DNA from 2 places in the Kitasatospora misakiensis genome. Region 2 is predicted to be linked to the other one. Evidence: riboswitches for the same ligand, from Rfam matches in the RefSeq annotation. Region 2 holds a riboswitch; the other holds the start of a gene.
What was found. A riboswitch is a leader RNA that binds a small molecule or an ion and turns the genes downstream of it on or off. The one in region 2 is predicted to bind magnesium.
Positions count from the first base shown of each region.

Region 1: it holds a riboswitch for magnesium, as region 2 does, so the genes downstream of both, ACFP3U_RS18080 (magnesium and cobalt transport protein CorA) here and ACFP3U_RS24030 (NRAMP family divalent metal transporter) in region 2, are expected to answer to the same signal.

Region 1 is NZ_JBHSOF010000021.1:85,378-99,417, reverse strand. It holds gene ACFP3U_RS18125 (DUF6745 domain-containing protein) at 1-965, shown strand, start outside; gene ACFP3U_RS18120 (hypothetical protein) at 1,092-1,298, opposite strand; gene ACFP3U_RS18115 (ABC transporter substrate-binding protein) at 1,601-2,713, shown strand; gene ACFP3U_RS18110 (bifunctional phosphatase PAP2/diacylglycerol kinase family protein) at 2,804-4,300, opposite strand; gene ACFP3U_RS18105 (lysophospholipid acyltransferase family protein) at 4,506-5,243, shown strand; gene ACFP3U_RS18100 (DinB family protein) at 5,286-5,792, shown strand; gene ACFP3U_RS18095 (ABC-F family ATP-binding cassette domain-containing protein) at 5,981-7,582, opposite strand; gene ACFP3U_RS18090 (hypothetical protein) at 7,797-7,937, opposite strand; gene ACFP3U_RS18085 (hypothetical protein) at 8,136-8,324, shown strand; M-box (ykoK) riboswitch at 8,519-8,697, shown strand; gene ACFP3U_RS18080 (magnesium and cobalt transport protein CorA) at 9,073-10,245, shown strand; gene ACFP3U_RS18075 (helix-turn-helix transcriptional regulator) at 10,408-11,469, shown strand; gene lepB (signal peptidase I) at 11,616-12,608, shown strand; gene ACFP3U_RS18065 (TetR/AcrR family transcriptional regulator) at 12,681-13,373, opposite strand; gene ACFP3U_RS18060 (MFS transporter) at 13,496-14,040, opposite strand, start outside.
Region 2 is NZ_JBHSOF010000034.1:81,056-95,095, reverse strand. It holds gene ACFP3U_RS24090 (L-fuconate dehydratase) at 1-590, opposite strand, end outside; gene ACFP3U_RS24085 (fumarylacetoacetate hydrolase family protein) at 602-1,453, opposite strand; gene ACFP3U_RS24080 (sugar ABC transporter substrate-binding protein) at 1,967-3,013, shown strand; gene ACFP3U_RS24075 (sugar ABC transporter ATP-binding protein) at 3,106-4,662, shown strand; gene ACFP3U_RS24070 (ABC transporter permease) at 4,646-5,677, shown strand; gene ACFP3U_RS24065 (FadR/GntR family transcriptional regulator) at 5,836-6,516, shown strand; gene rpmG (50S ribosomal protein L33) at 6,671-6,835, opposite strand; gene rpmB (50S ribosomal protein L28) at 6,955-7,191, shown strand; gene rpsN (30S ribosomal protein S14) at 7,191-7,496, shown strand; gene ACFP3U_RS24045 (CobW family GTP-binding protein) at 7,508-8,695, shown strand; gene rpsR (30S ribosomal protein S18) at 8,771-9,010, shown strand; gene rpmF (50S ribosomal protein L32) at 9,041-9,205, shown strand; gene ACFP3U_RS24030 (NRAMP family divalent metal transporter) at 9,306-10,949, opposite strand; M-box (ykoK) riboswitch at 11,284-11,457, opposite strand; gene ACFP3U_RS24025 (ABC transporter substrate-binding protein) at 11,637-13,127, shown strand; gene ACFP3U_RS24020 (ABC transporter permease subunit) at 13,205-14,040, shown strand, end outside.

The DNA.
Region 1 (14,040 bases), on a different contig from region 2:
CCGAGATCAGGTGGTTCGGCTCGCCGCTGGCCGCCGCCGAGGCGGCGCTGGAGCTGCGTGCGGCCGGGGCCGTGACCGTCCGCGAGACGGTCCGGACCCTGCCGTGGGACGCGGTCCGGCGACAGGCCGTCGAGCGGACCGGCGCGGCCGGCTGGGCGCCGCTCTGGGCGCTGACCGGCGGCGAGCTCGGCCCGGTGACCAACGCGCTCGCCGATCGCATCCGCGGCGCCCTGCTCGACCGGCTCGCCCCCGAGCCCGACACCGAGCCCGACACCGGCGACGCCCAGGAGCAGCGCGTCGCCGCCCGGCTCGCCCTGCTCGACGCCGTCCGCGGCCAGCACGACGCGCCCTGGTTCGCGGCCTTCGAGGCGGCCGGGGTGCTGGGCGCCGAACCGGGCGGCGGGTCCGCGGGCGAGCCGGGCGGGGCGATCGCCGCGCTGGCCGAGGTGGCGCGCCACGCCGGCTGGTGGTGGCCGTACGCGGAGGTGGCGCTGGTCAGCGAGCGCCCGGTGGCCCTGCACCGCGACGAGGCGGGCCGGCTCGACCGCGCCGACGGTCCCGCCCTCGAATACGCCGACGGATTCACCCTGCACGCCTGGCGGGGCATGCCCGTCCCGGCGGAGTTCCTGGCCGGGCTCGGTGCCGTCACCGTCGAACGGATCCGCACCGAGGAGAACGCCGAGCTGCGCCGCGTCCTGCTGGAGCACTACGGCTACGAGCGGTACCTCGCCGACTCCGGCGCCGAACCGGTGCACCGGGACGAGACCGGCGTGCTCTGGCGGATCCAACTGCCCGACGACGAGCCGGTGATGATGGTCGAGGTGGTCAACTCGACCGCCGAGCCCGACGGCACCTTCCGCACCTACTGGCTGCGGGTGCCGCCCAGCACGCGCACCGCCCGAGCCGGGGTGGCGTGGACCTTCGGCGTCACGGAGGAGGAGTACCGCCCGCAGCGCGAGACCTGAGCACGCGTTTCCCCACCGGTGGGCCCGCCGGACGGCCCACCGCCACCGGAACGCGGCACCGCCCGCGCCGGGGACGGGCGCGGGCGGTGCGGGCTCGGTGGGGAAACGGGGGGTGGGGCGGTGGGGTCAGTGGACGTCGATGCCGTCGAAGGAGCCGATGATGGCGTCGCCGCCGACGTTGGTGATCTCGCCGTCGGCGAGCTGGTTGCCGGTCCCGATGACGGTGATGGTGGTGGTGTTCACCGTCACCTCGTCGGCGAAGGCCTGGGCGGGGAGGGAGATGGCGCCGACAGCGGCGATGAGGACGGCGAACGTACGGACGGTGCGGTACATGGCGTAATTCCCTTCGTAAACCAACGGTGCTTCGAACCCTAGGGATCGGTCCGTCGCGAAAGGGCGGAATGTCACCCGAACGGGGTGAGGTGCGTGTCGCCGCCGGCCGCTCCGTCGTGGGGCGCGCGGAGCAGGCCAGGTCGGACCGGAGCCGTGGCCGATGTCCAGCACCCGGTCGCCCGGTCGCGGCGGGCGGGGCGGCGGGCGGGCGCGCGCAACGAGCCTGGATCGCGGGCCTGCCGCCTGGATAGGCTGCGTGCGGATCATGATCCACCGAGGTGATCACGGGGAGATGCCACCGCATGAACACACCACCAGCGCCGCACGGGGCGGAGCACGCCGACGGAGCGTCCGTCCGGATCGGCGTCCTCGTTCCGCTGACCCGACCTGGTTGGGCCGAGGCGGGCCGGCACCTGCTCGCCGGGCTCGAACTGGCCGCCCGCGAGGTCAATGACGCGGGCGGGATCGCCGGCCGGCCGGTCGAACTGCTGGTCCGGGACACCGCGGCCGATCCGCAGCGGGCCGCGGCGGCCGTGGAGGAGTTGGCCGGCCTGGGCGTGGCCGCGCTGGCGGGGGAGTACCACAGCGTGGTCGCACGCGCCGCAGCCGCTGCGGCGGACGCCCTCGGCCTGCCCTTCCTGTGTTCGTCGGCGGTGCTCGACGCGCTCACCGACCGTCCGGCGGAGGGGGTCGCCCGCATCGCCCCGGCGCAGTCGCACGGCTGGCGGATCTACGCCGACTTCCTGCTCGGCGCCGGCCACCGCCGCATCGCCGTGGCGGCCGAGCCGAGCGTCTACTGGGCGTCCGGGACCGGCATCCTGCGGGACCGGTTCGCCTCACGCGGCGGCACCGTCGTCGAGTTCGACATGCGGGCGCTCACCCCCGAGGCCGCTTGCGACGAGCTCGCCGCCGACGGCGCGACCGCCCTCCTCCTCCTGGTCGGACACCCGGACCCGGCGGTGCCGATCGTCCAGGCCGTCCGCCGCGCCCGGCGCCTCGCCGGGATCACCGTCGGCGCCCCGGCCGGGCAGCCGGAGTTCCCCTCCTGGGCGGGGCTGTTGGGCGACGACGGCGCCGGCGTTCCGTTCCTGCGCTACCTGCCCGAGCGCTTCGGCCCCCTCGGCGCACGTGTCGGGACGGCCCTGCGCGAGCGGTTGGGCGAAGCGCCCTCCTTTGTCGCCTTCGAGGGCTACGACACGGTGACCGTCCTGGCCGAGGCGCTGCGTTCGTACGGCACCGACCGGGCGCGAATCGCCGAAGCCTGGCCGCACCTCGCGGTCGAGGGCACCCGGGGGCCGATCCGGTTCTCCCGGCCGTCGGGCAGCGGCCTGTGGCAGTGGGCCTGGGCGCCGGTCCAGGTGGTCGACCGGGACCCGGCGGAACCCGGCCGCTTCCGGGTCCTGCACACCGGCTGACCACATCGGTTGACCGCGCCGGCTGACCGCACCCGGCGGGCCGCCCACCGGGCGCGTCGGTCGTCCGTACTGGTACGGCGGCGGTGGTGGTCAGTTCGCCGCGGGCCGGTAGACGGTCAGCGCCCGGCGGGACTTGGCGAGCCGGAGCGCACCGGTCGCGGGCACCGACTCGCCGTCGACCGCCAACCGGTCGGCGTCGCCCAGCGCGTCCAGATCGAGGCCCCGGAGGCGGGCGGCGTGGTAGACGCGGGAGCGGGCGAGGGTGCCGGACAGGAACGCCGTGGCGAGCCTGGTCCGGGCGAACGGCCGGCTGCCGTCGACCACCCGGACGTCCAGCAGACCGTCGGCGAGCCCGGTCCGGTGGGTCGGGGCGAAGCCCGGCGGGTCGTAGGCGCCGTTGCCCGCGAACAGCAGCCACAGTTGCCGCTCCCGTCCGCCCGCCCGGACGGTGACCGGCTCACCGTTCACCAGCACCCGCGCGGTGGCCACGGCGAGCGCCGGCCACTTGCCCAGCCGGTCCTCCAACGACTCCCGCAGCTTGACCAGTTCGGGATAGACACCCAGGCTGAAGGTGTTGAGGAAGTACCGTTGCCCGGTGTCGTCGGCGGCCACGCCGAGGTCCACCCCGCACGCGCTGCCGGTGGTCACGGCCGCGGCCGTCGCCTCGAAGTCCTCGATGCCGAGATCCAGCGCGAAGTGGTTGAGGGTGCCGCCGGGGAAGACCGCCAGCGGCAGGTCCCGCTCGACGGCCAGCCCGGCCGCCAGGTTGACGCTGCCGTCACCGCCGCAGACCCCGAGCGCTCCGTCGGCCGCCGCGGCCCGGTCGGCGGCCTCGGCGAGGAGGGCGGGCAGGTCGTCCTCGGGCCCGCAGAGCCGGACGTCGGCCAGTGGCAGCAGCGCACGCAGTTCGGCGGCCGTGTCCTCGGGATCACCGGCCGTCAGCGCGCCGCTGCCGGAACCGGAGTTGACCACCACCGACAGGCCCGCCCCCTCCGCCAGCGCGGGGGCCGACCGGCGCGCCGGACCGGCGGGCGGCCGCAGGTGCGAGGAGCGGGGCCACCAGCGCAGCGTGAGCACCGCGATCGCGGAGCCCAGGGCGAACCCCGCCAGGACATCGCTCGGGTGGTGCGCGCCGGTGTAGACCCGGGAGACGCCGACGGCCAGCGCGACCGGCGCCATCACGGCCGCCGCCGCCGGGGACTCGATCGCGACCGCCGTGGCGAAGGCGGCCGCGGAGGCGGAGTGGCCGGAGGGGAAGGAGGTGGTGATCGGCTGGCGGAGCAGCCGCCGGGCGACCGGAACCGGGTCGAGCAGCGGACGCGGGCGCCGGGTCAGCTGCTTGGCGGCCACATTGGCCGTCCAGGAGGCGAGCGCCAGGGCACTCACTCCGCGCAACGCCGCCCGCCGTCCGGTCCGCCCGCCGACGGCCCCGAGCACGGCGGCGGCGCCGAACCACAGCTTCCCGTGGTCGGCGGCGTGGCTGAGCCGCCACAGCGAGCGGCCGACCTTTGACCCGGCCCCGAACGGGCGGTGGGACAGGGCGATCCGGTTGAACAGAGCCTGGTCGATGAGCTCCAGTCGTCTCATCCGAACCAGCCTAGACGCGCCCGGTGCCCGGCGCGCGCTGAGCACGCGCGCGCCGGGCGGCGGGCGGACGGCGGGCGGACGACGCGGGGAACTCCGGGGTACCCGGCACGGTTGAGTACGGGTACTCAGGCGCCGCCCGAGGCACCCGAACAGACTGGTGGACAGGACCCCGCCCCCACCGGAACCGAGGACGCACCCCACCGCCATGCTGAGCCGAACCGCCGCCCTCCTCCTGCCCGCCTTCGGCCACCTCCGCATCACCGCCGACGCCGCGGGCCCCGACGCTGCGGACCCCGACGCCGCATGCCCTGATCACGCGGGCCCCGCCGCGCCCGCCCCCGTCCCCGCCGTCGCACCCGGCAGCATCGTCGCGGCCAACCACACCTCGCTCGCCGACCCCGCCGTGGTGCTCGCCGCCCTGCACCGGCTCGGCGCCCGCCCGGTCGTGCTGGCCACCGCCGGCCTGTGGCGGATCCCGGTGCTCGGCACGCTGCTGCGCCACGAGGGGCACATCGCCGTGCACCGCGGCACCGCGCGGGCGGCGGAGTCGCTCGACGCGGCAGCCGCGGCACTGGCGGCCGGACGGGTCGTGCTGATCTACGGCGAGGGCGGGCTGCCCCACCGCCGGGACTCCGGCGAACGGGCGCCCGGCCCCTTCCGCAGCGGCCTGGCCCGCCTCGCGCACGCCACCGGCGCACCGGTGGTCCCGCTCGGCCAGGCCGGGTCCCGCCGGCTCACCTCGGGCGGGCCGATGAAGCAACTCGCCGGTCTGGCCACCGCGCCCGTCCGCCGCCCCACCCTGCACGTCCACCTCGGTGCCCCGCTCCACCTGCCCGCCGACACCGCCGGGGCGACCGCCCGCGCCCACCAGGCCGTCACCGCAGCCTGGACGGAGGCCGCCCGCCGGGCCGCCGCCCGAGGGGCGGAGGGCGCCGTTCCGTAAACCTGTCGACAGCGGCCACGCGATTGGGAATGCTGGCCCGCGATGACCAGAATCAATGACACTCCTCCCGCCTGGGACGAGCGCACCCAGCTGACCACGTTCCTCGACTACGCCCGTGACACCGTCCGCGCCAAATGCGAGGGCGTCACCCCGGAGAACGCCCGCAAGGCGCTCCTGCCGGGCTCACCACTGATGACCCTGAGCGGAATCGTCAACCACCTCCGCTGGGTCGAGTACTACTGGTTCCAGGTGGTCTTCCTCGGCGAGGAGGACCAGGGCCCCTGGACCGTGGAGGACCCCGACCGCGAAATGCGGATCGCCGTCGACTTCCCCTTCCCGCAGTTGCTCGACGAGTACGCCGAGCAGGGCGCCCGCTACCGCGAACTGGTCGCCGGGAGCGACCTCGCCGACCGGGCGAAGCGACCGATCCGCAACGGCCTTCATGTGGACCTGCGCTGGATCCTCCTCCACCTCACCGAGGAGACCGCCCGCCACAACGGCCACCTCGACATCCTGCGCGAGCTGCTCGACGGCACCACCGGCGACTAGCCAGGACCGCTCGGCCGGCTCGCGTCGCCCGCGCTTCCCCGTCGAGGGCCACCGGGAGCGCCCGCGCGAGCTGGACGCCCTGGCTGCACGCCCTGAACCGGGCGGAGGGACCGTTCGAGGCCCACTCCGCCCGGTTCCGTGTGGAGGAGGGCAAGCCCTGACACCGAAGCCGCCCGGCTCGGACCGGGTCAGCCCGCGGTGGCCAGGTCGAGGTACGCGTCGCTCCACAGGTCCTCGTCGCCGCCGGGCAGCAGCAGGACCCGGTCGGGGCGCAGCGCCTCGATCGCGCCCGGGTCGTGGGTGACCAGCACGATCGCGCCCGGGTAGGTGCCCACCGCCGCCAGCACCTCGGCGCGGGAGGCCGGGTCGAGGTTGTTGGTGGGCTCGTCGAGCAGCAGCACGTTGGCGCCCGAGTGGACCAGGCCGGCCAGCGCCAGCCTGGTCTTCTCGCCGCCGGACAGCACCCCGGCCGGCTTGTCGGCGTCGTCGCCGCGGAACAGGAACGCGCCGAGCACGTGCCGCAGTTCGCCGTCGCCGAGGCCCGGCGCGGCCGCGGCGAGGTTCTCCCGGACGGTGCGGGCCGGGTCGAGGGTGTCGTGCTCCTGGGCGAAGTAGCCGAGCCGCAGCCCCGCCCCGGGGACGACGCGCCCGCCGTCGGGGGCCTCCCGGCCGGCCAGGATCCGCAGCAGGGTGGTCTTGCCCGCGCCGTTGTGCCCGAGGACGACCAGTCGGCTGCCCCGGTCGACGGCGAGGTCGAGGCCGTCGAGCACGGTCCGCCCGCCGTAGGACTTGGCGAGGCCGACCGCGCCGAGCGGCATCCGGCCGCAGGGCGCCGGTTCGGGCAGCCGGATGCGGGCGGTGCGCTCGGCCTGGCGGACGGGTTCCAGCGCGGCGAGCATCCGGTCGGCCCGGCGGGCCATCGAGCGGGCGCTGACGGCGGTGGCGACGTTGGACCGCATCCGGTCGGCCTGAGCGTGCAGGGCGGCGGCCTTCCGTTCGGCGTTGGCGCGCTCGCGGGTGCGGCGGCGCTCGTCGGCGGCGCGCTGCGCGAGGTAGGCGGCCCAACCGGTGTTGTGGACGTCGACGGTGGCGCGCTGCGGGTCGAGGTGGAACACCCTGTTGACGGTGGACTCCAGCAGCGGCACGTCGTGGCTGATCAGGACGAGCCCGCCCGGGTAGCCGGCCAGGAAGCCGCGCAGCCAGCCGACGGCGTCGGCGTCCAGGTGGTTGGTCGGCTCGTCGAGCAGCAGGGTGTCGTGGTCGGCGAAGAGGATCCGGGCCAGCTCCACCCGGCGCCGCTGGCCGCCGGAGAGCGCGCCGAGCGGGCTGTCGAGCAGCCGGCCGGGCAGGCCGAGGCCGGCGGCGACCTGGGCGGCCTCGGCCTCCGCCGGATAGCCGCCGCGGGCCTGGAACTCGGCCTCGGCGCGGGCGTAGGCGGCCATGGCGCGGCGCTGGGCGTGCTCGTCGCGGGCATCGGCCATGGCGCTCCCGGCGGCGCGCAGCTCCTGGACGGCGGTGTCCAGACCGCGCGCGGAGAGGATCCGGTCGGTGACGGTGACGGCCGGGTCGGCGGCGCGGGAATCCTGCGCGAGGTAGCCGACCGGGCCGGTACGGGTGACGGTGCCGGCGGCGGGCCGGAGCCGGCCGGCGAGGGTGGCGAGCAGGGTCGTCTTGCCGGCGCCGTTGCGGCCGACCAGGCCGATGCGGTCGCCGGGGGCGATGTGGAGGGTGAGGTGGGACAGCAGGAGGCGGGCGGCGACGCGCACGTCGACACCACGGGTGGTGATCATGAGGATGACGCTCCGTAACGACTGACGGACACGCGGGTGGCGTGGAGGCGGGTCCGTCAGCTAGGAAACGCGGGGCGTCGACATGGCGCCGAGATTAACGTGCGACGCCGGTGGAGCGCATCCGAATTATCCCGGGGCCCCGCTCAGCCGCTGCGCAGCACCGCCGCGAGGACGGAGGGCCGGAACAGCGCCGTCGGCGGGGCGACCAGCGACATCACCTCGTGGAACACCGCCGCAGCACCCCCAGGTACGGCGTGTCCGGCGCCTTGCACTGCAGGTACAGCGCCGACCAGTCGGCGGGGGCGTCGGCCGGGCGCCGGAAGAAGCGGCTCGCGTAGACGACGCCCGCGTCCACCCGCTCCTCGGGCGCCGGCGGGCAGCCGAGCTCCCGCAGCCAGGCAGGCAGCCAGCCATCGCCGACGTCCGCCCGCTCGCCTCGACCACCAGCTCGGCGGGCAGCTCCCGGACGGCGCTCCGGTCGGCGTCGTGCCCGCGCTCCCGCACCCGGACCCCGGTCACCGCGGCCGCCGAACCGGTCAGTCCCACCGCCTCGGTGCCCTCCAGGAACTCGATCGACGGCTCGGTCCTGACCCGCTCCAGCACCACGGAGTCCAGCACCGGCCGGGTGCAGGAGAAGAACGCCAGCGCGGCCGGGTACTCGGCTATCCACCCGGCCGCGCTCAGCCACCGCAGACCACCCGAAAGGGCGACCCGCACGGCGCCCGCGTCCGTCGGCCGGTAATCGAACCAACGGCGTGTGCAGCCGAGTTGACGAAACGCCATACCGGCGCGCGCCGGAGCGCACCCGGTCGCGGAACGCCCCCGCGAGCCCCGCGCGGGGCGTGTGCGGCACCCGGGGCGTACTCCGGGGCAAGCCGCGGCCCCACCCCCGGTCGAAGCGGCCTTCCGGCGGGTACTACACTCAAGGAGGTTGTGAAGGCACCTCGTTCGGTGAGGCGTCGCCACGGACACAGGCCACTGACCCCACGACGTCGAGAGACGCCCAGGGTCAGGACAGGTCTCCCCGGCCTAAGGGGTGACCCCAAGTGGCTGCACCCCTCGGGACCATCCCGGGTGCTACGCCGTGGCGTGCCAAAGCTCTGACGAGATTCAAGGGGTGCCCACCCGACGTCGTGGCGCCCCTGCGCGCCCGCTCGGCGGTGTGGAGCCTCCTGGTGGCCCGGTCACGGCGACCCCGCGCGGGCGCCCCGACGGCGAGGAGGTGAGAGCAATGGAGTGCAGTAGTAGTCCGGGTCGAAGTCGGCCCCTCCCCAGGACGTCCCCCACATCTCCTGGCACCCGGCACCCCTCCTCCCGTACCGCTCCCGACCCCCGCCGCCGCACCGCCCGCCGCTGACCCCGGCGCGGCAGCGCGCGGCCCGGGCGCCGTGCGCGGTGGAGGACGGCCGGGCGCCTCCCGCCCCGCCCCGCACCCGCGACCTGCCCCGTCCCCGGGTGCGGCGGCCCCCGAACCGCGGAGGTACCCCGTCATGTCCGACTGGCGTGTGCGCGCAGTGCGCGCGAGCAAGCGTCCGTTCATCCGCCCCGCCACCCCGGCGACCTGCGACAGCGTCAACCAGCCCGCCCCCGAGCAGTCGATGGACCCGCGCCCGGACCAGCCGGCCGAGCACGTGAGCCTGGAGCGCTCCGTCGTCGACGCCGGCGTCTACCGCGACGGGCACCGGTTGCCGTCCGCCACCAACCTCGCCGACGTCTACCGCGAACTCCCCGGCAAGCCCGGCACGATGGCCTGGATCGGGCTCTACCGCCCCGCCGAGGCCCAGCTGCTGGAGGCCGCCGAGCGCTTCAACCTGCACGAACTGGCCGTCGAGGACGCCATCGTGGCCCACCAGCGCCCCAAGCTGGAGCGCTACGGCGACACCCTCTTCGTGGTGCTGCGCGCCGCCCGCTACCTGGACGACGTGGAGGAGGTCGACTTCGGCGAGATCCACCTCTTCGTCGGCCCCGACTTCGTCCTCACCGTCCGCCACTCCCAGGCCCCCGACCTCTCAGCCGTCCGCCGCCGCCTGGAGGCCGACCCCGAACTGCTCGCCCTCGGCCCCGAAGCCGTGCTCTACGCCGTCCTTGACGCCGTGGTCGACGGCTACGCCCCGGTCATCGCCGGCCTCCAGCACGACATCGACGAGATCGAGACCGAGGTGTTCGGCGGCGACCCGCAGGTCTCCCGGCGCATCTACGAACTCTCCCGCGAGGTCATCGAGTTCCAGCGCGCCACCCGCCCGCTGCTGGAGATCATGCGGAGCCTGGAGGCCGGCTTCGAGAAGTACGGCACCGACGAGGAACTGCGCCGCTACCTCCGCGACGTCGCCGACCACGCCACCTACGCGGCCGAACGGGTCGACGGCTTCCGCCAGATGCTGCAGAACATCCTCACCGTCAACGCCACCCTGGTCTCCCAGCGCCAGAACGAGGAGATGAAGCAACTCGCCGAGGCCGGCCACGTCCAGAACGACGAGATCAAGAAGATCTCCTCCTGGGCCGCCATCCTCTTCGCCCCGACCCTCATCGGAACCGTCTACGGCATGAACTTCACCACCATGCCCGAACTCAAGTGGGCCTTCGGCTACCCCTTCGCGATCGCCCTGATGGCCCTCGTCTGCACGAGCCTCTACCTCATCTTCAAGCGCCGCAACTGGCTGTAGCGGGCAGCCCGGCCGACTCCGCCGCCGAGGCGAAGCGCCTCCCCTTCAGGGGGGAGGGCGCCGTCCCCGTGGTGGCGGGGGCGGATCCGTCGGTGGGGGCATGGGCGGGTGGTCGGTGTGCGTGTTAGTTTCCGGCGCATGGGATCACGTGGGGGACGTGGGGTGGCGGCGCAGCAGGCGGTCGAGGGGCTGCGGGAGCTTGTCGGGGCGGGGCTGACGGCCGAGCAGGTGTTTCGCAGGGCGGATGAACTGATGCGGGGGGTGCTGGAGTTCGACGCGGTCTGCTGGCACTCGGCGGACCCGGCGACGGGGTTGGTGACCTCGGTGCTGAGTGACGACCTCAGTCTGGAGGGGTTCGAGAACGCCGTGCGGCTGGAGGTGTGGGCCGAGGACGTGGCGACCTTTCCCGCGATCCGGCGCAGCGGGGTCCGGGCGGAGACGCTCAGCCGGGCGACCCGGGGGCGGCCGGCGGAGAGCGTGCGGTTCCGGGAGCAGATCGGTCCGGCCGGGTTCGGCGACGAACTGCGGGCGGTGTTCGACGCGCACGGCGGGATGTGGGGCTGCGCGGCCTTCATGCGGGTGGCCGACCGGGGGCCGTACCTGGCCCGGCAGCGCGAGTTCGCGGACCTCGCGGCCCGCCATCTCGGCAACGCGCTGCGGGCCTGTCATGTGCCGCCGGTCGGTGGGGAGCCGGACCGGTCGGCGGTCGAGGGTCCGGCGGTGGTGGTGCTGGGCCGGGGGAACCGGCCGATCGCGATCTCCGGTCCGGCGGAGGAGTTGCTCGGTCGGCTGGCGGACCCGAGCCGGACCTCCCTGCGGGTGCCGACGGCCTTCGTGATGGCCGCAGAACAGGCCCGCCGGGTGGTCCGCGGTCTGCCCGTGCCGCAGTCGAAGATCCGGGTGCGGGACGGCGAGGGCCGTTGGTACGTGCTGCACGGCTCGGCCCTGAAGGGCGGCGCCGAGGACCAGGTGACGGTGGTGGCGGCCCCGGCGACGCCCGCCGACGCGATGCCGCTGTACCTCTCGGCGTACGGGCTGACGGCGCGGGAGCAGGAGGTGGCGCTGCTGCTGGTGCGCGGGTGCGACACCCGGGACGTGTCGCGGCTGCTGGCGATGAAGCCGTACACGGTGCAGGACCACCTGAAGTCGGTGTTCGCCAAGGCGGGTGTGGCCAGTCGGCGGGAGCTGGTCGCGCGGATCATGCTCGGTGGCGGGGTGTCGTAGCGGCGGGTCCGGGGGTGTACGTTCGGACGGGTCGGTGGCGGGCGGGACGAGCCCCGACCGGCTGCGGGAACCATCGATCGTTAGCTGACAACGGGGGGCCCCGCACCGGGGCCCGTCGGGCCGTCCGGAGGGGGCCAGGAATGGGCATGGAGGAGACCGCCGGTTCGGCGGGCAGTGGTCAGGGCGGGGCGGGCGGTGCGGGCTCCGGGCCGACGGGTGGTCAGGAGACCGCGGAGGTTGGGGACGAGGGCCAGGAAGCAGGCGCGGGCAGCGCCGAGGGCGACGGGGCCGGGGCGGCGGGGAAGAAGGCGGGGAAGAAGGCGGGGAGGAAGGCCGAGAAGAAGAAGCGGCCGTTCTGGCAGGAGCTGCCGATCCTGGTCGGTATCGCCCTGGTGCTCTCGCTGGGCATCAAGACCTTCTTCGTCCAGGCGTTCTCCATCCCCTCGGGCTCGATGCAGCACACGCTGGAGAAGGACGACCGCGTCCTGGTGGACAAGCTCACCCCGTGGTTCGGCGCGGAGCCGGAGCGCGGTGAGGTGGTGGTCTTCAAGGATCCGGGCGGCTGGCTGGACACGGTGCCGCGGGTCAAGGGCAACGGCTTCGTCGAGGGCATCCGGACGGCGCTCAGCACGGTCGGCCTGCTGCCCTCCGACAACGAGAAGGACCTGATCAAGCGGGTGATCGGGGTCGGCGGCGACACCGTCGAATGCCGGGAGGGCAGCCCGGTCAAGGTCAACGGCGTGGCGCTGGACGAGCCCTACCTCTTCCCGGGCGCGACGCCCTGCGGGGACGCACCGGTGGGCGTGGTGACGGTGCCCAAGGACCACCTGTGGGTGATGGGGGACCACCGCAACGACTCGCGCGACTCGCGTTTCCACGTCAACGAGCCGGGCGGCGGGTTCGTCCCGGTGAAGAACGTGATCGGCCGGGCCTTCGTGATCGCCTGGCCGCTGTCGCGCTGGGACACCCTGTCGGTGCCGGACACCTTCGACCGGAAGGGGCTCGCGGCCGGGGCGGCGGACGGCCTCGGTGGGCGCGCCGGGGACCGGCCGACCGAGCCGTCGGCGCCGGAGGCCGCCGCGTTGGCCGCGGCCGTCCCGTTCGCGCTCTGGCAGCGCCGCCGGGCGAAGCAGCCGTAAGCGCCCGCCGTAAGCACCCGCCGCCGTCTCCGCCCCGGTTGTCCCGGGGCCGGGGTCGGCGGCGGTTCCGTGTCAGGCGGGGCCGTGCCAGTCCGGCGTCGTGCCGTAGCGGGCGAGGAAGAGGTCGACGCCCGCCTCGATGACCCGGGTGAGTTCGGCGTCGTCCACGGGCGTGGTGGGCGCGAAGGTGTGCACCAGCTGCGGGATGCCGACGGTGGTGGCCACCAGCTGCTGGACGGCGAGCTTCGGGTCGGACACGGACAGCTCGCCCTTGGCGGTGAGGCCGGTGAGCAGCTCGACCAGCGGGCCGTTGTTCATGTCGTAGGTGACCCGGTACCAGAGCTGGCCGAGCTGCGGGAAGCGGTCGATCTCGCCGATCACCAGGCGGCGCAGCAGCATGATCTCGGGGCGCAGCAGGATCCGGGCCAGCTCGGTCGCGTGGCGGACGAGCGCCGTGCGCAGGTCGGGGGCGTCGGCGAGGGCGCGGGCGGGCGGCGTCAGATCGGCGTAGGTCTTGGGCAGTACACCGCCGACGACGGCCAGGAACAGGCGCTCCTTGCTGCCGAAGTGCTTGTAGATGGTGGCCTTGGAGACGCCGGACCGGCTGGTGATGACGTCCATGGAGGCGGCCGAGTACCCCTCGGCGAGGAACTCCGCGAGGGCGGCGTCGATGATGGCCTGACGCTTGCGCGTCGCGGCGTCGCCCGGCGCGGGGATGATCGGCATGCCGTACTCGTCGGTGGCGTCCTGGCGCTCGGCTCCCATGCGTCCGTCCTTCGTCCTTCGTCGGGGGTGGGAAGGGACTTCCCGGAGAGGGTGGGGGGTACTGCGACGGGATGGTACCGACCGATTGGGGTGGTAGTGACCGGTCCGGGTGATTGGACCGTTCAGTATAGGAACTGAACCGTTTGGTCGGCAAAGGCCGCGAGCACCGGACCGGCGGCGACCCCGGCCGGGAAGGCCAGGTTGAACAGGCCGATCGCGCCGCCCTGGCGCTCCGGGTCGAGACCGCCGACCGCGGAGCCCGTGAGTACCCCCTGCCCGCCGGCCGTGACCAGGGAACTGAGACCCGAGCCGAGCAGGACGAGCGCCGGCCAGGGGGCGAAGGCCGCGGCGCCGGCCGCCGCCAGCGAACCCGCCGTCAGGAGCACCCGGACCCGCCCGCTCCCCAGTGCCGGGGCGAACCGCACCAGTTGCCAGGAGAGCAGCGCCCCGCCGAGCGCGACGGCCGCGACGGCGGCGCCGGTCGGCAGCGGGCCCCAGCCGGTGAGGGCGGCCACGCGGCGCGGGGCGCCGTACACCAGGGCGAAGTTGACGGTGGCGACCGCGAGCATGAGCAGCGCCGGCCGGCGGAAGGCGACCCGGCGCAGCAGCCCCAGGGGCAGCGCGTCGCGGAACCGTCCGCTGGCGACCTTAAGGGTGTCCCGCCGTC
Region 2 (14,040 bases):
CAGCCGGGTGAGGTGGTGTAGGCGGGGTAGCCGCGGCGCAGCAGTTCGGCGGTGCGCTCGGCGGCGCCTTGCTTGCCCTTGGTGAGCAGGTCCAGGGCTTCTTCGGGGGTCAGCGCGTCGGCGATGTAGCGGAAGTCGATCTGGGAGACGAGCCACGCGGGGTCGGCGTCGGCGAGCAGTTGCCAGAGCGGCTTGCCCTCGCGCTTGGCGGCGAGGTCCCAGACGGCGTTGACGACGGCGCCGATGGCCATGTGCATCACGCCCTTCTCGGGGCCGAGCCAGCGCAGTTGGCTGTCGCCGATCAGGTCGCGGTAGACCGAGCCCGGGTCGGCGCACAGTTCGGCGACCGGCCGGCCGACGATGCGCTCGCGCAGGGCGTCGATGGCGGCGACCTGGACGTCGTTGCCGCGGCCGATGGTGAAGGTGAAGCCGTGGCCCTCGTGGCCGCCGTCGGAGGTCCGCAGGACGACGTAGGCGGCGGAGTAGTCGGGGTCCGGGTTCATCGCGTCGGACCCGTCCAGCTCCCGCGAGGTGGGGAAGCGGACGTCATAGGTGTCGACGGCGGTGATCCGCGCGGTGGTAGTGGACACGGGGATGCCTTTCACGCGTTGGAGAAGGTCTGGCGCTGGGTGCCGAGGCCGTCGATGGACAGCTCGACGGTGTCGCCCTCGCGCAGGTAGGGGGTGCCGGGCAGGCCGAGGGCCACGCCGGCGGGGGTGCCGGTGTTGATGACGTCGCCGGGGTTGAGCACCATGTACTGGCTCAGGTACCAGACGAGGTACGCGACGTCGAAGATCATGTTCTTGGTGTCGCCGTTCTGGCGCAGCTCGCCGTTGGCGACGAGCCGCAGGCCCAGTGCCTGGGGGTCCGCGATCTCGTCCGGCGTCACCAGCCAGGGGCCGAGGGGGTTGAAGGTCTCGCAGGACTTGCCGAGGTCCCACTGGGCGGAGTACTCCAGCTGGAACTCCCGCTCGGAGACGTCGTTGCTGATCGCGTAGCCGGCGATGTGCGAGGCCGCCTCGGCCGGGTCGGCGAGGTAGCGCGCCTCGCTGCCGATGACGACGGCGAGCTCGACCTCCCAGTCCGTCTTCGTGGAGCCGCGCGGGATCAGCACCGTGTCGTAAGGGCCGACGACGGTGGACGGGTCCTTCATGAAGACCACCGGCCGCGCGGGGATGGCCGCCCCGGTCTCCTCCGCGTGGTCGCGGTAGTTGAGGCCGACGCACACCACCTTGCCCGGACGGGCGACCGGCGCGCCGATCCGCAGGCCCGCCGGGTCGATCTCGGGCAGTTCGCCGGCGGCCAGGGCGGCGCGGACCTTGTCGACGCCGCCGGCGGCGAGGAACTCCCTGTCGATGTCCCGGGTCAGGGCCGAGAGGTCGAAGGTCTCACCGCCGTCGGTGCGGACCGCCGGAGTCTCCGCTCCCGGCGCTCCGATCCGCATCAGCTTCATGTCTGGCCTCCCGTCGCCGGAGGGCCAGCGCCCCCGGCAGTGAACACATCGGATGATTCCTCGGTGCGACGACCATAGGAGCGACCGTCGCAATCCGCAAGGAGTCCTCCGATGTTTCCGCGCGGTGGCGCTGCTGCTCTCGTCAAAGACGCAGATCAAAGGGGCTTAGGGGCTGGCCTGTGGCGGCTGGGAAACCTGGATGTCACGTTTAAGAATCATCCGAGGTCTCCTCTTGTCAGTGCTGTTTCAGGCTCGTATGGTCCTCGGTACCGCAAGCACTCCGATGATTGTGGTTCACCCCAGACACCTCTGGGCTGCACCACCTGTCGCCGTCTCGGTACCGGCCGCCCGTCCGGAAGAGGGCCGACGGTCGGCCGGTACCGAGGCCTTGAGTCGCCCGGCAGCACAGGTGTGACGGCCCGTCGCGTCCCGTCGCACCGAATACACCCCCACACCCCGCCCCCACCCGCCCCTGGCAGGGCACCGGCCATACCAGCCAAGGAGATCGGCACCATGAAGCTTCGCTCCTCCCGAATCGCGGCCACGGCCGCCACCGTGGTCGTCCTGGCGGGGTTCGCCACGGCCTGCAACCGCGGCAGCGACTCCACCGCCTCCGGCAGCGGCAAGCCGGCGATCGGCATCGACCTGCCCCGGGCCGACTCCGACTTCTGGAACTCCTACGCGCAGTACCTCAAGCAGGACGCCTCCTCGCAGGGCCTGAACACCCTGCCGGTCAGCAACTCGCAGAACGACGTGACCAAGCTGGTCGCCAACGTCCAGGTCTTCCAGAACACCGGCGCCAAGGCCGTCGTGATGGCCCCGCAGGACACCGGCGCGATCGCCTCCACCCTCGACCAGCTCTCCGCCAAGAAGATCCCGGTTGTCAGCGTCGACACCCGCCCCGACAAGGGCGACGTCTACATGGTCGTGCGCGCCGACAACAAGGCGTACGGCACCAAGGCCTGCGAGTTCCTCGGCGCGCAGCTCGGCGGCAAGGGCAAGGTCGCCGAACTCCAGGGCGCCCTGAGCTCCATCAACGGCCGCGACCGCTCGGAGGCCTTCGCCGCCTGTATGAAGGAGAAGTTCCCCGGCATCCAGGTGATCGAGCTGGCCACCGACTGGAAGGGCGACGTCGCCTCCGCCAAGCTCCAGTCCACCCTGGCCGCCAACCCGGACCTCGGCGGCGTCTACATGCAGGCCGGCGGCGTCTTCCTCCAGCCCACCCTCGCCCTGCTCCAGCAGAAGGGCCTGCTCAAGCCCGCCGGCCAGCCCGGCCACATCGCCATCGTCTCCAACGACGGCATCCCGCAGGAGTTCGACGCGATCCGCAAGGGCGACATCGACGCCACCATCTCCCAGCCCGCAGACCTCTACGCCAAGTACGCGCTCCTCTACGCGCAGGCCGCCGCCGAGGGCAAGACCTTCCAGCCCGGCGCGACCGACCACCAGTCGACGATCATCCAGCTGCCCAACGGCCTGGAGGACCAGCTCCCCGCACCGCTGGTGACCAAGGACAACGTCGACGACAAGTCCCTGTGGGGCAACAGCGTCGGCAAGTAACCCACCCCACCATCATCCGTGACCGGCGGCGCTGTCCGAACCTCCCCGCCGCAGGCCGCCGTTCACGGAATCCTCGGAAAGGACACCCTGCCATGGCGGACCCCAGCCCCGTCCGGGGCCCCGTCGTCGAGGCGGACGCGATCAGCAAGCGCTTCGGCGCCACCGTCGCCCTCAGCGACGCCCGGATCTCGGTCGCCCCTGGCGAGTCGCACGCCCTGGTCGGCCGGAACGGCGCGGGCAAGTCCACCCTCGTCTCGATCCTCACCGGCCTCCAGCAGCCCGACACCGGCACCCTGCGCTTCAACGGCGAACCCGCTCCCGCGCCCGGCGACACCGACGCCTGGCGCTCCCGGGTCGCCTGCGTCTACCAGCGCTCCACGATCATCCCCGCGCTGACCGTGGCCGAGAACCTGTTCCTGGACCGGCAGAGCACCGGTGCGCTGCGCCCGATCAGCTGGAAGGAACTGCGCCGGCGGGCCGGCGAGCTGCTCGCCGACTACGGGGTGGAGGTCGACCCGACCGCGCGCGCCGAGGACCTCACCGTCGAGCAGCGCCAGTTCGTCGAGATCGCCCGCGCGCTGTCCTTCGGCGCCCGGTTCATCATCCTGGACGAACCCACCGCCAAGCTCGACGCCCGCGGCATCGAGAAGCTCTTCGACAAGCTCCGCGACCTCCAGCGGCAGGGCGTCGCCTTCCTGTTCATCTCGCACCACCTGCAGGAGGTCTACGACCTCTGCAGCACGGTCACGGTCTACCGCGACGCCCGGCACATCGTCACCGCCCCGGTCGCCGAGCTCGGCCAGCAGGCCCTGGTCGAGGCGATGACCGGCGAACGGGCGGGCGGCACCGAACCCCGCTGGTCGGTCCGGGGCCGGACCGGTACCGGGGGCGACACCCTGCTCGACGTCGCGGACCTGACGCTGCCCGGTGCCTACCAGGACTTCTCGCTGACCGCGCGGGCCGGCGAGGTGGTCGGCATCGCCGGGGCCGCCGCCAGCGGCAACGTCCAGCTCGGCGAGACCCTCGCCGGCCTGCACCGCCCGCAGCAGGGCACGGTCACCGTCGCCGGGAGCCCGGTACGCACCGGGCGCGTCCCGGCGGCCCTCGCGGCCGGCATCGGGTTCGTCCCCGAGGACCGGCACATCCAGGGCCTCGTCCCCCAGCGCAGCGTCGCCGAGAACGCCACACTCACCGTCACCGACCAGCTCGGCCCGTACGGCACCGTCCTGCCCTCGCGCACCCGGGCCTTCGCCCAGCGCATGATCAGCGACCTCGACATCAAGACGCCCGGACCGGCCACCCCGGTGTCCGCGCTGTCCGGCGGCAACCAGCAGAAGGTCGTGATCGCCCGCGCGCTCGCCACCGAGCCGCACGTGCTGGTCGCCATCCGGCCCACCAACGGCGTCGACATCAAGTCCAAGGAATCCCTGCTCGGAACCATCCGCGAGGTGGCCGACAACGGGAGGACCGCCCTGATCGTGTCCGACGAACTCGACGACCTGCGGGTCTGCGACCGCGTCCTGGCCATGTTCCACGGCCGCGTCGTCGCCGAGTTCGAGCACGGTTGGAGCGACGAACAGCTGGTCGCGGCCATGGAGGGCATGTCCGGCCCGAACGACACGAAGGAAAGCAATGTCTCCCACCACTGAGGTCCGTGAGAGCTCCGCGACCGCCGTCCACGCCCCCGCCGGGCGCCGCTTCGAGTTGGCCCGCTACCGGGACCTGTCGTTGGTGCCGGTCCTGCTCGTGCTGGGCGTCATCGGCTTCATCGTCTCGCCCGCCTTCCTCACCTCCGACAACCTCCTCGGCGTCGGCCAGCAGGCCACCGAGCTGAGCGTGCTGGTCCTCGCCGAGGCGCTCATCCTGATCGCCGGGCGGATGGACCTCTCCCTGGAATCCACCATCGGCGTCGCCCCGGTGATCGCCGTCTGGCTCGTCCTGCCCGACCACGGCGCCCGCTTCAACGGCCTCGGGCTCTTCCCCGCCTGGACCGCCATCCCGCTCTGCCTGGCCGTCGGCGCCCTCATCGGCGCGATCAACGGCTTCCTCATCCTCAAACTGCGCCTCAACGGCTTCATCGTCACCCTCGGCGCGCTCACCCTGCTGCGCGGCCTCCAGGTCGCCGTCTCCCAGGGCCAGTCCATCGTCAACGTGCCCACCTCCTTCCGCTACCTCGGCAGCGCGAGCTGGCTCGGCGTCCCCGCCGCGATCTGGATCTGCGCCCTGCTCTTCCTGGCCGCCGGCAGCGCCCTCGCCTGGCTGCGGCACGGCCGCGCCCTCTACGCGATCGGCGGCAACGCCGAGGCCGCCCGGGCCGCCGGCATCCGCGTCGACCGGATCACCTGGATCGTGCTGATCCTCGGCGGACTGCTCGCCGCTTTCGCCGGCATCCTCTACACCGGCCACTACGGCTCCATCTCCGCCGACCAGGGCAACGGCTGGATCTTCCAGGTCTTCGCCGCCACCGTCATCGGCGGCGTCAGCCTCAACGGCGGCCGCGGCACGCTGTTCGGCGCCCTGACCGGTGTCCTCACCCTCCAGCTCGTGGTCAACGTGATGACCCTTGCCGGCGTCCCGCCGCTGTGGAACCAGTTCCTCAACGGCGCGATCATCATCATCGCGCTGATCATCTCCCGCTTCGCCTCCGGCGAGAAGCAGGAGTAGCAGGACTGACGACGCGGCAGGAGCGAAAGCCACCGAGGCGGTGCGCCCGGCCGGACAGGGGATTCGGTCGCACCGCCTCGCCTCTCCCCACCCCCCCACGAACACCGACGAGAGGCGCTCCCCATGCCCGCGGTCGCGACAGCGCAGGAGGCGACGTCATGGCGGTGACGGATCTGGCCATCGAGAAGATCAAGGGCATGATCGTCTCCGGAGCACTCAAGCCCGGCTCCCGGCTGCCCAACGAAGCCGACCTCGCCGACCAGCTGGGCCTGTCCCGCAGCTCGCTGCGGGAGGCCGTCCGGGCGCTGACCGCACTGCGCATCCTCGTCCCCAAGCAGGGCGACGGCACCTACGTCTCGGGGCTCGAACCGCACCTGCTGCTGGAGACGATGGCCTTCGCCGCCGACGTCTCCCACGGCCGTACGGCCCACCAGCTCCTGGAGGTCCGGCGGCTGCTCGAACCACAGGCCACCGCCTGCGCGGCCGGACTGCTCACCGAGGAGCACCTGGCCGGGCTCCGGGCGATCCTCGACCGCTGCGAAGCGGACATCGGCATCGAGGAGTTCATCCGCCTCGACATCGAGTTCCACCGCATCATCGCCGACTCCGTCGGCAACCCGGTCCTCTCGGCGCTGCTGGGCATCCTCTCCACCCACACCCAGCGCCTGCGCATCGTGCGCGGGGCCCACCACGCGCCGGCCCGCGAACAGGCCCACCGCGAGCACGAAGCCATCTGGCGGGCGCTCGTCCAGCGGGACGCGGGCCTCGCCGCCGGCCTCGCCACCGTGCACGTCGCCGCCGTCGAGGACTGGCTGGCGGCCGGTACATCCTCGCCCTGACCAGGACGGGAGGCAGCCGGTTGGTCGTCGACCGGATTCGACGTGCGCTGACGCTCGGCCGCCTGCGCCTTCGCCGCCCGTACCTCCGCCGCCCCACCTCCGCCGCCCGTACCGGACTCACCGGTACGGGCGGCCGCGGTATGGGGTGGAGCGGTCAGCGTTCTTCGCGGAAGGGCACGTGCCGGCGGGCGACGGGGTCGTACTTGCGCAGGATGAGCCGGTCGGGGTCGTTGCGGCGGTTCTTGCGGGTCACGTAGGTGTAGCCGGTCCCTGCGGTGGACCGGAGCTTGATGATCGGACGCAGTTCGTTTCGAGCCATGCCGGGACTATAGCAAAATGAAATCCGTTTTCATCTAGGCTACTGTGACGCCGTCCGGTGACGGGAGCCGCAGGCTGCCGCCTCCCGCCACGTCCGCATGCCCTACGAACGGATCCCGCATGTCCGCCCACTGTCAACTGACCGGCCGCAAGCCCGGGTTCGGCAACGCGATCTCGCACTCGCACCGCCGCACCCCCCGCCGCTTCGACCCCAACATCCAGCGCAAGCGCTACTGGCTGCCCAGCGAGGGCCGCCACGTCCGCCTCACGCTCAGCGCCAAGGGCCTCAAGACCGTCGACACCATCGGCATCGAGGCCGCCGTCGCCCGCATCCGCGCCCGGGGGGAGAAGGTCTGATGGCCAAGCAGAGCAAGATCGCCAAGAACGAGCAGCGCCGGGAGACAGTCGCCCGCTACGCCGAGCGCCGCGCCGCGCTCAAGCGGATCATCGCCCACCACAGCACCCCTCCCGAGGAGCGCGCCGCCGCGCGGGCCGAGCTGGCCCGCCAGCCCCGCGACGCCAGCGCCACCCGGGTGCGCAGCCGCGACAGCGTCGACGGCCGTCCGCGCGGCTACCAGCGGGCGTTCGGGCTCTCCCGGATCAACCTGCGCACCATGGCCCACGCCGGGCAGCTGCCCGGCGTCCGGAAGTCCAGCTGGTAAGGGGGAGAGACGTGTCCGACGACACCAAGCTGCCGGTCGTCGTGGTGACCGGACTGCACGAGGAGGAGCGCCGCCGCGCCGTCGACGAACTCCTGGCGGGCTGCGTCGACGCGGTGGTCCTCCACCACGACCTGAGCGACGCCCCGCTCGGCACCGTCCACCGCGAACTGCGCGACACCCGAGGCCCGTTCGCCCGGGCCGACGTCCCACTCACCAACGACTGCCCGTGCTGCGCCCTGCGCGTGGACCTGCTGCCGGAGCTGGTCCGGATCGCGGACGAGCAGCGGTACGGCCTGGCGATCGTCGAGCTGTGGGGCGGAAGCGACCCGCACTCGGCGGTCGAGGTGCTGGCCGGCGGTGAGGCGGCCGGGCGGTGCATGCACGAGGTGGTCGAACTCGCGGGCGTGGTCTGCGCGGTGGACCCGCTGAGGGTGCTCGGCGAGCTGTCCGTGTCGGACGAGCTGTCCGAGCACGGCCTGCACACCTGCGCCGACGACTCCCGGACGCGGGCCGAGGCGCTGGCCCACCAGCTGGAGTACGCCACCGTGCTGGCCGTCCCGGGCGCCGGGCCGGAGGGCGACGCACCCGAACGGCTGGCCGGACTGGCCATGCTGCGCCAACTGCACCCCACCGCACGGACCGTACGGCTCGACGGCGGCTCGCTGGTCCGCGCGGCGCTCGGCGGCTTCGGCGTCGCCGCCGCCCGCGACCGGGTCAACCCGGCGATCGCGCTGCTCCCGCAGCAGCACGACGAGGCGGGCGTGGCCACCCTGGTCTGGGAGCGTCACCGCCCGCTCCACCCCGAGCGGCTGCACGACGCGCTGGAACTGCTCGTCCCCGCCGCCCAGCGCAGCCGCGGCCGCTTCTGGCTGGCCAACCGGCCCGACCTGCTGCTCGCCTGGGACGCGGCCGGCGCCAACCTCGCCGTCGAGGAGTGCGGGCCCTGGCTGGCCTCGCTGCCGGACGCGGCCTGGGAGCTGTACCCGCCCGAGCGCCGCGCCGCCGCCGCGCTCGACTGGAACCCGCAGTACGGCGACCGGGTGCAGCAACTCAGCTTCACCGCCGAAGGTTTGGACGTGGACGGCATCGTCGAGCTGCTCGACTCCTGCCTGCTCACCGACGCCGAGCTGATGGCCGGCGAGCAGGGCTGGAAGGCCCTTCCGGACGCCTTCGAAGACCTGCTGGAACCGGTCGCCTGACCGGCGAACCCGACCTGCGGACCCGCTCTGCGAACCCGACCTGCGAACCCCGAACCGAGGAAGGACCATCCTCACATGGCCAAGCGCCCGGGCCCCGGCCGACCCGCCAAGCCTCGCCCGAACCCGCTGATCGAGGCGGGCATCACCTACGTCGACTACAAGGACACCAACCTGCTGCGGAAGTTCATATCCGACCGCGGCAAGATCCGCAGCCGGCGGGTCACCCGCCTGACCGTCCAGCAGCAGAAGGCGATGGCCCGCGCCATCAAGAACGCCCGCGAGATGGCACTGCTGCCGTACGCCCACCTCTCGTAACACCCCCGATCCACCAGGAGGAGACCCCCGATGGCCGTCCCCAAGCGGAAGATGTCCCGCAGCAACACCCGCCACCGCCGCGCCCAGTGGAAGGCGACCACGCCGGAACTGGTGCCCGTCGTCCTCGACGGCCGCGAGCACCTGGTGCCCCGCCGCCTGGTGCGCGCCTACGAGCGGGGACTGCTCACCCCGTAGCCGCGGCCACTGCCGCAGCCGACACGAAGGGGGCGCCGTAGCCAGTAGCTACGGCGCCCCCTTCGTACAGAGCCGTTCGCCGCCCCGGCGGGGGCCGCGGTCAGGTGGTGAGCGCGACCTGGACGATCTTGACGATGACGAGGATCATCGCGATGAGCAGGTACGTCCGCAGCGCGCCCATGCCGATCTTGCGCGCGGTGGACATGGCGGGCTTGGTGAGGGTCTCCAGCGGGGGCATCCGCCAGGTGTCGCGGCCGGTGCGGTCGATCGGGTCCTCCTTCGTGGCGGTGCGCCGCCGGGTGAAGGAGTACCCGGCCGCGAGCACTCCGGCGACGCCGCAGGCGGCCATGATCCGCAGGATGCTGTCCGCGCTGATGTCCGGGAAGAGCACGGCGGCGGTCAGAACAACCGACAGGGTGACCAGGACGCCGACCACGGCGGCGGTGAAGGCGTTGGTCTTCGGGCCGTTCACCCACGGCCCGAGCACCTGCTTGTCGTTGCACAGCAGCAGCAGGAACACGGTGGCGGAGGGCAGCAGCACGCCGGCGAGGGTCTGGACGCCCTCGGTGAGCAGGCCCAGCGGCGAGCCGGGGATCAGCACGATGGCCGCCGCGGCGATGACGAGTCCGGCGTAGACGGCGTAGAAGCCCTTGGCGCCGCCGACCCCGCGGTGCAGCGAGTGCTTCATGCCCAGGACGTCGCCGAGCGCGTACGCGGTGGAGAGGGAGACGGCGAACGCGCCGATGATCGAGGCGTCCAGCAGGGCGATGGCGAACAGCACTCCGGCGAGCTTGCCCGCGTGCGCGGCGAGGCCGTGGGCGACTCCCGCGGTGTCGGTGAACCGGCCGAAGCCGTCGGTGCCGGCGAAGGCGGCGGCGGTCATGCCCATCAGTGCGGCGGCGCCGATCACGACCACGGCGATGCCGATGACCAGGTCGGCCTTCTCGTACCTCATGAAGCGCGGGGTGATGCGCTTGTCGATGACGTAGGACTGCTGGAAGAACAGCTGCCAGGGGGCGACGGTGGTGCCGACGATCGCGATGACCAGCAGCATCACGGAGGCGAGTTCGCCGCTGCCGCCCGGGATGCCGGGTACCACGAAGTCGCGGACCATCTGCGAGGGCTTCGGGTGGACGAGGAAGTAGATCGGCACCAGCAGCAGCGAGCCCGCGCACAGGGCCATGGCGATCCGCTCGAAGCGCCGGAAGGATCCGGTGAAGGCGGAGGCGATGATGATCGCGGCCGCCAGGACCACCGCGGCGACCTTCGGCAGGCCCAGGTAGCCGGCCGCCAGCGTGATGCCGATGAACTCCGTCACCAGGGTCAGCGCGTTCAGCAGGAACAGGTCGATCACCGAGAACGCGCCCCAGAACCTGCCGAACCGCTCCAGGATGAGGCGGGCGTGCCCGACCCCGGTCACCGCGCCGAGCCGCAGCACCATCTCCTGGTTGACGTACAGCACGGGGATGAGCAGGAGCAGCGTCCACAGCAGGTGGGTGCCGTAGTTCTGGCCGGCCTGGCCGTAGGTCGCGAAGGCGCCGGCGTCGTTGTCGCCGACCATCACGATCAGGCCGGGGCCGATGATCGCCAGCAGGGTCTTGAGCTTGGCGGACAGGCCTCGGCGCGGCGCGGTGTCGTCCAGGCGGATGGTGCCGAGCGCACCCTTGATGTCGCCCAGGTGGGCGTCGTCCAGCACCGCCGCGCGCGGCGTGGGAATCGTCTTGTCGAGCATCACATTGGTCATGACGTGCCTTCCTGACCCCCTGGCAGGGGGAGGTCGGGGGCACGCAGCAGCGATCCCCCCTACGAGCGCGCGCACCACGGCGACCCACGACGGCGCGAGGCCGTGCGGGAGCGAGGGCGCGTCGAAAGGCGCGTAGGGAAGGTGGTTACCGCGTGCCGGGGGAGTACGAGGACAGGCGGACGGGGGCCCGTTTGTGGCCCGGACTACTGCAACTCGAATCCATGTCTCTCGCCTCCTTCCGGCCGGGGCGCACCAGGTGTGCGCCGCATCGACACGGCAAGGAGCGGACCGGCCCGCGGGAACCGCGGGAAACCAGCAGGAGCCAGCAGGGACCGGTACACCCCAACTCGTCAGAGCTTTGGCACTTCACGGCGTAATCCCCGCGCTGGGGAAGCCACTTGGGATCAACCCTTAAGTCGGGAAGATCTGTCCTGAACCTGGGCGTCTCTCGACGTCGTCGGGTCAGTGGCCTGTGTCCGTGAAGAAGCCTCACCGAACGAGGTGCCTTCTTTCAAACCTCCGCAAGCCTAGATCAGCCCGAGCGTCCGGCTGACCGTATTTGCCCAAGCTTGACTCCCCTTGACCGAACTGTGGGCAGGGCAACGCGCAGGTGGCGGCGGTGGCGAGCCCGGCGACGCCCGCTCCATCGGCTTGTTGAAAATGATTATCGTCTGCTAATTTCCTCGGGTGTCCCACCACAAGCTCCTTCCCCCCGCCGCCCTCGCCGCCGCCGCCGCCCTGCTGCTCAGCGGCTGTTTCGCCGCCGACACCGGCTCCACGGACTCCGCCGACCGGCGGATCAGGCTCGTGATGATGCAGCCGCCCCGCTCGGCGCTCTCGCCGCTCAGCGACGACGCCTTCAAGCTCTCCCGCTGGAGCGCCGCCGAGACCCTGGTCAACCTCGACGCCGACGGCGACGCCGAGCCGGCCCTCGCCGCCTCCTGGACCAGGACCAACCCCACCACCTGGGAGTTCACCATCCGCAAGGCCGTCAAGTTCCACGACGGCACCGAGCTGACCGCCACCGCCGTGAAGCGCTCGCTGGACGCCGCCGCCTCCGCCGCGCCCAAGCCGCGCATCCTGGACGGTGTCACCCTCACCACCACCGCCGCCCAGGGCGACACCGTCACCGTGACCACCGCCGCCGCCGACCCGCTCCTCCCGCAGCGGCTGTCCTCCCCCCAGCTGTCGATCCTCGCCGAGCGGGCCTACACCGGAAAGACCGTCAACCCGGTCGGCGCCGGCACCGGGGCCTTCGTGCTCAAGTCCGTCAACGGCACCTCCTCCGCCGTCCTCGACCGGAACGAGCACTACTGGGGCGGCCGGGCAAAGGCCGCCGGGATCGACGTCTCGTTCGTCCCGGACGGCACCGCCCGGGCGGCCGCCCTGCGCAGCGGCGAGGCCGACCTGGTCGAGTCCGTACCGGTCTCCCAGGCCGCGCTGGTCCCGCCCGAGCGGCTCAGCGAGGTGCCGATGCCGCGCACCAACACGCTGTACCTCAACACCTCGCGCGGGGTCTTCGCCGACCCCGGCCTGCGGGCCGCGGCCCGGGCCGCGATCGACACCGGCTCGCTGGTCCGGGGCGTGTACGAGGGCCGGGCCGACGCCGCCGCGGGCCTGCTGGGGCCGGCTCTGCCGTGGGCCGCCAAGCGCCGGGGCCGGACGGCGCCGACCGCCCCGGCGACCCCGAGCGGGCAGACGGTCACCATCGGCACCTTCACCGACCGGGCCGAGCTGCCCGAGGTCGCCGCCGCCCTCCAGCAGCAGCTCCAGCACGCCGGGTTCACCGTCCAACTCGACGTCCGCGAGTACGCCAACATCGAGAAGGACGCGCTGGCGGGCAAGTTCGACGCCTTCGTGCTGTCCCGCGCCACCGTGCTCGACTCCGGCGACCCGGTCGCCTACCTGCGCAGCGACTTCGGCTCCGAAGGCTCGTTCAACCTCTCCCGGCTCCGCGACCCGGCGGTGGACCGCGCGATAGCCCTGGCGGAGGCCGCCGAGCCCGGGGACGAGCGCCGTGCGGCGGTCCTGGACGCCGAGAGCGCGGTGCTCAACACCGACGCCGCCGTCCCGATGCTGCACGAGCGGGTGATCCAGGGCAGCTCCGCCGCCCTCACCGGTGCGGCCCGGGACCCGCGCGAGCGCCGGCTGGTCACCCTCGACACCCATCTGAAGTGACCGCCGTGCACGGTACTCCGGGGCGCTCCGCCCGTATCCACGGCGCCCGCCTTCGCAGCGTCCGCCTCCGCTCCGCCCTGGTCCGCGGCGCCGCCCGCGCCCTCGCGCTGGCCGCCGTGCTGGCGGCCGTCGGACTGCTGCCCCGGCTCGCCGGGGCCGATCCGGCGCTGGCGGTGCTCCGGGCCCGCTCGGCCGAGCAGGAGGCGACGCCCGAGGCACTGGCCGCCGTCCGGGCCGACCTCGGTCTGGACGGCGGACCGCTCGCCCTGCTCGGCCGCTGGGCGGCCGGCGTGGCGCGCGGCGAGTTCGGCGACTCGTGGGTCTCCGGCACCCCCGTGCTGCCCTCGGTGCTCTCCGGGCTCGGCGTCTCGCTCGCCCTGATGGGCGCGGCCCTGCTGGTGGCGCTGCTGCTGGCGGCCGCGCTGAGCGGGCCGGTCCTGGTCCGGGCCGCCCGGGGCGACGCCGAGCCCCGGACGGGCGGCGGACGGCTCGGCGCGATGCTGGTCGCGGTGCCCGAATTCCTGCTCGCCACCGCACTGTTGCTCGTCCTCGGGGTCTGGCTCCGACTGCTGCCCACCTCCGGGTGGCGCGGCCCCGAGTACCTGGTGCTGCCCGCGCTGGCGCTCGGCGTACCGGCCGGGGCGCTGCTCGGCCGACTGGTCGCGGACGCGCTGCCCGCCGTGCTCGGCGAGCGCTGGGTCGGCCTGTGGCGGGCGAGCGGCACCCGGCCCCGGCTGATCGGTCCGGCCCTGCTGCGTCGCGTACTGCCCTCCCTGGTACCGCAGTTCGGGCTGGTCGCGGTGGGCCTGGTCGGCGGTGCGGTCGCGGTGGAGGCGGTGTTCGCGGTGCCGGGCATCGGCCGGACCACGCTCGGCGCGGCCAAGTCGCAGGACCTCCCGCTGCTCCAGGGCGC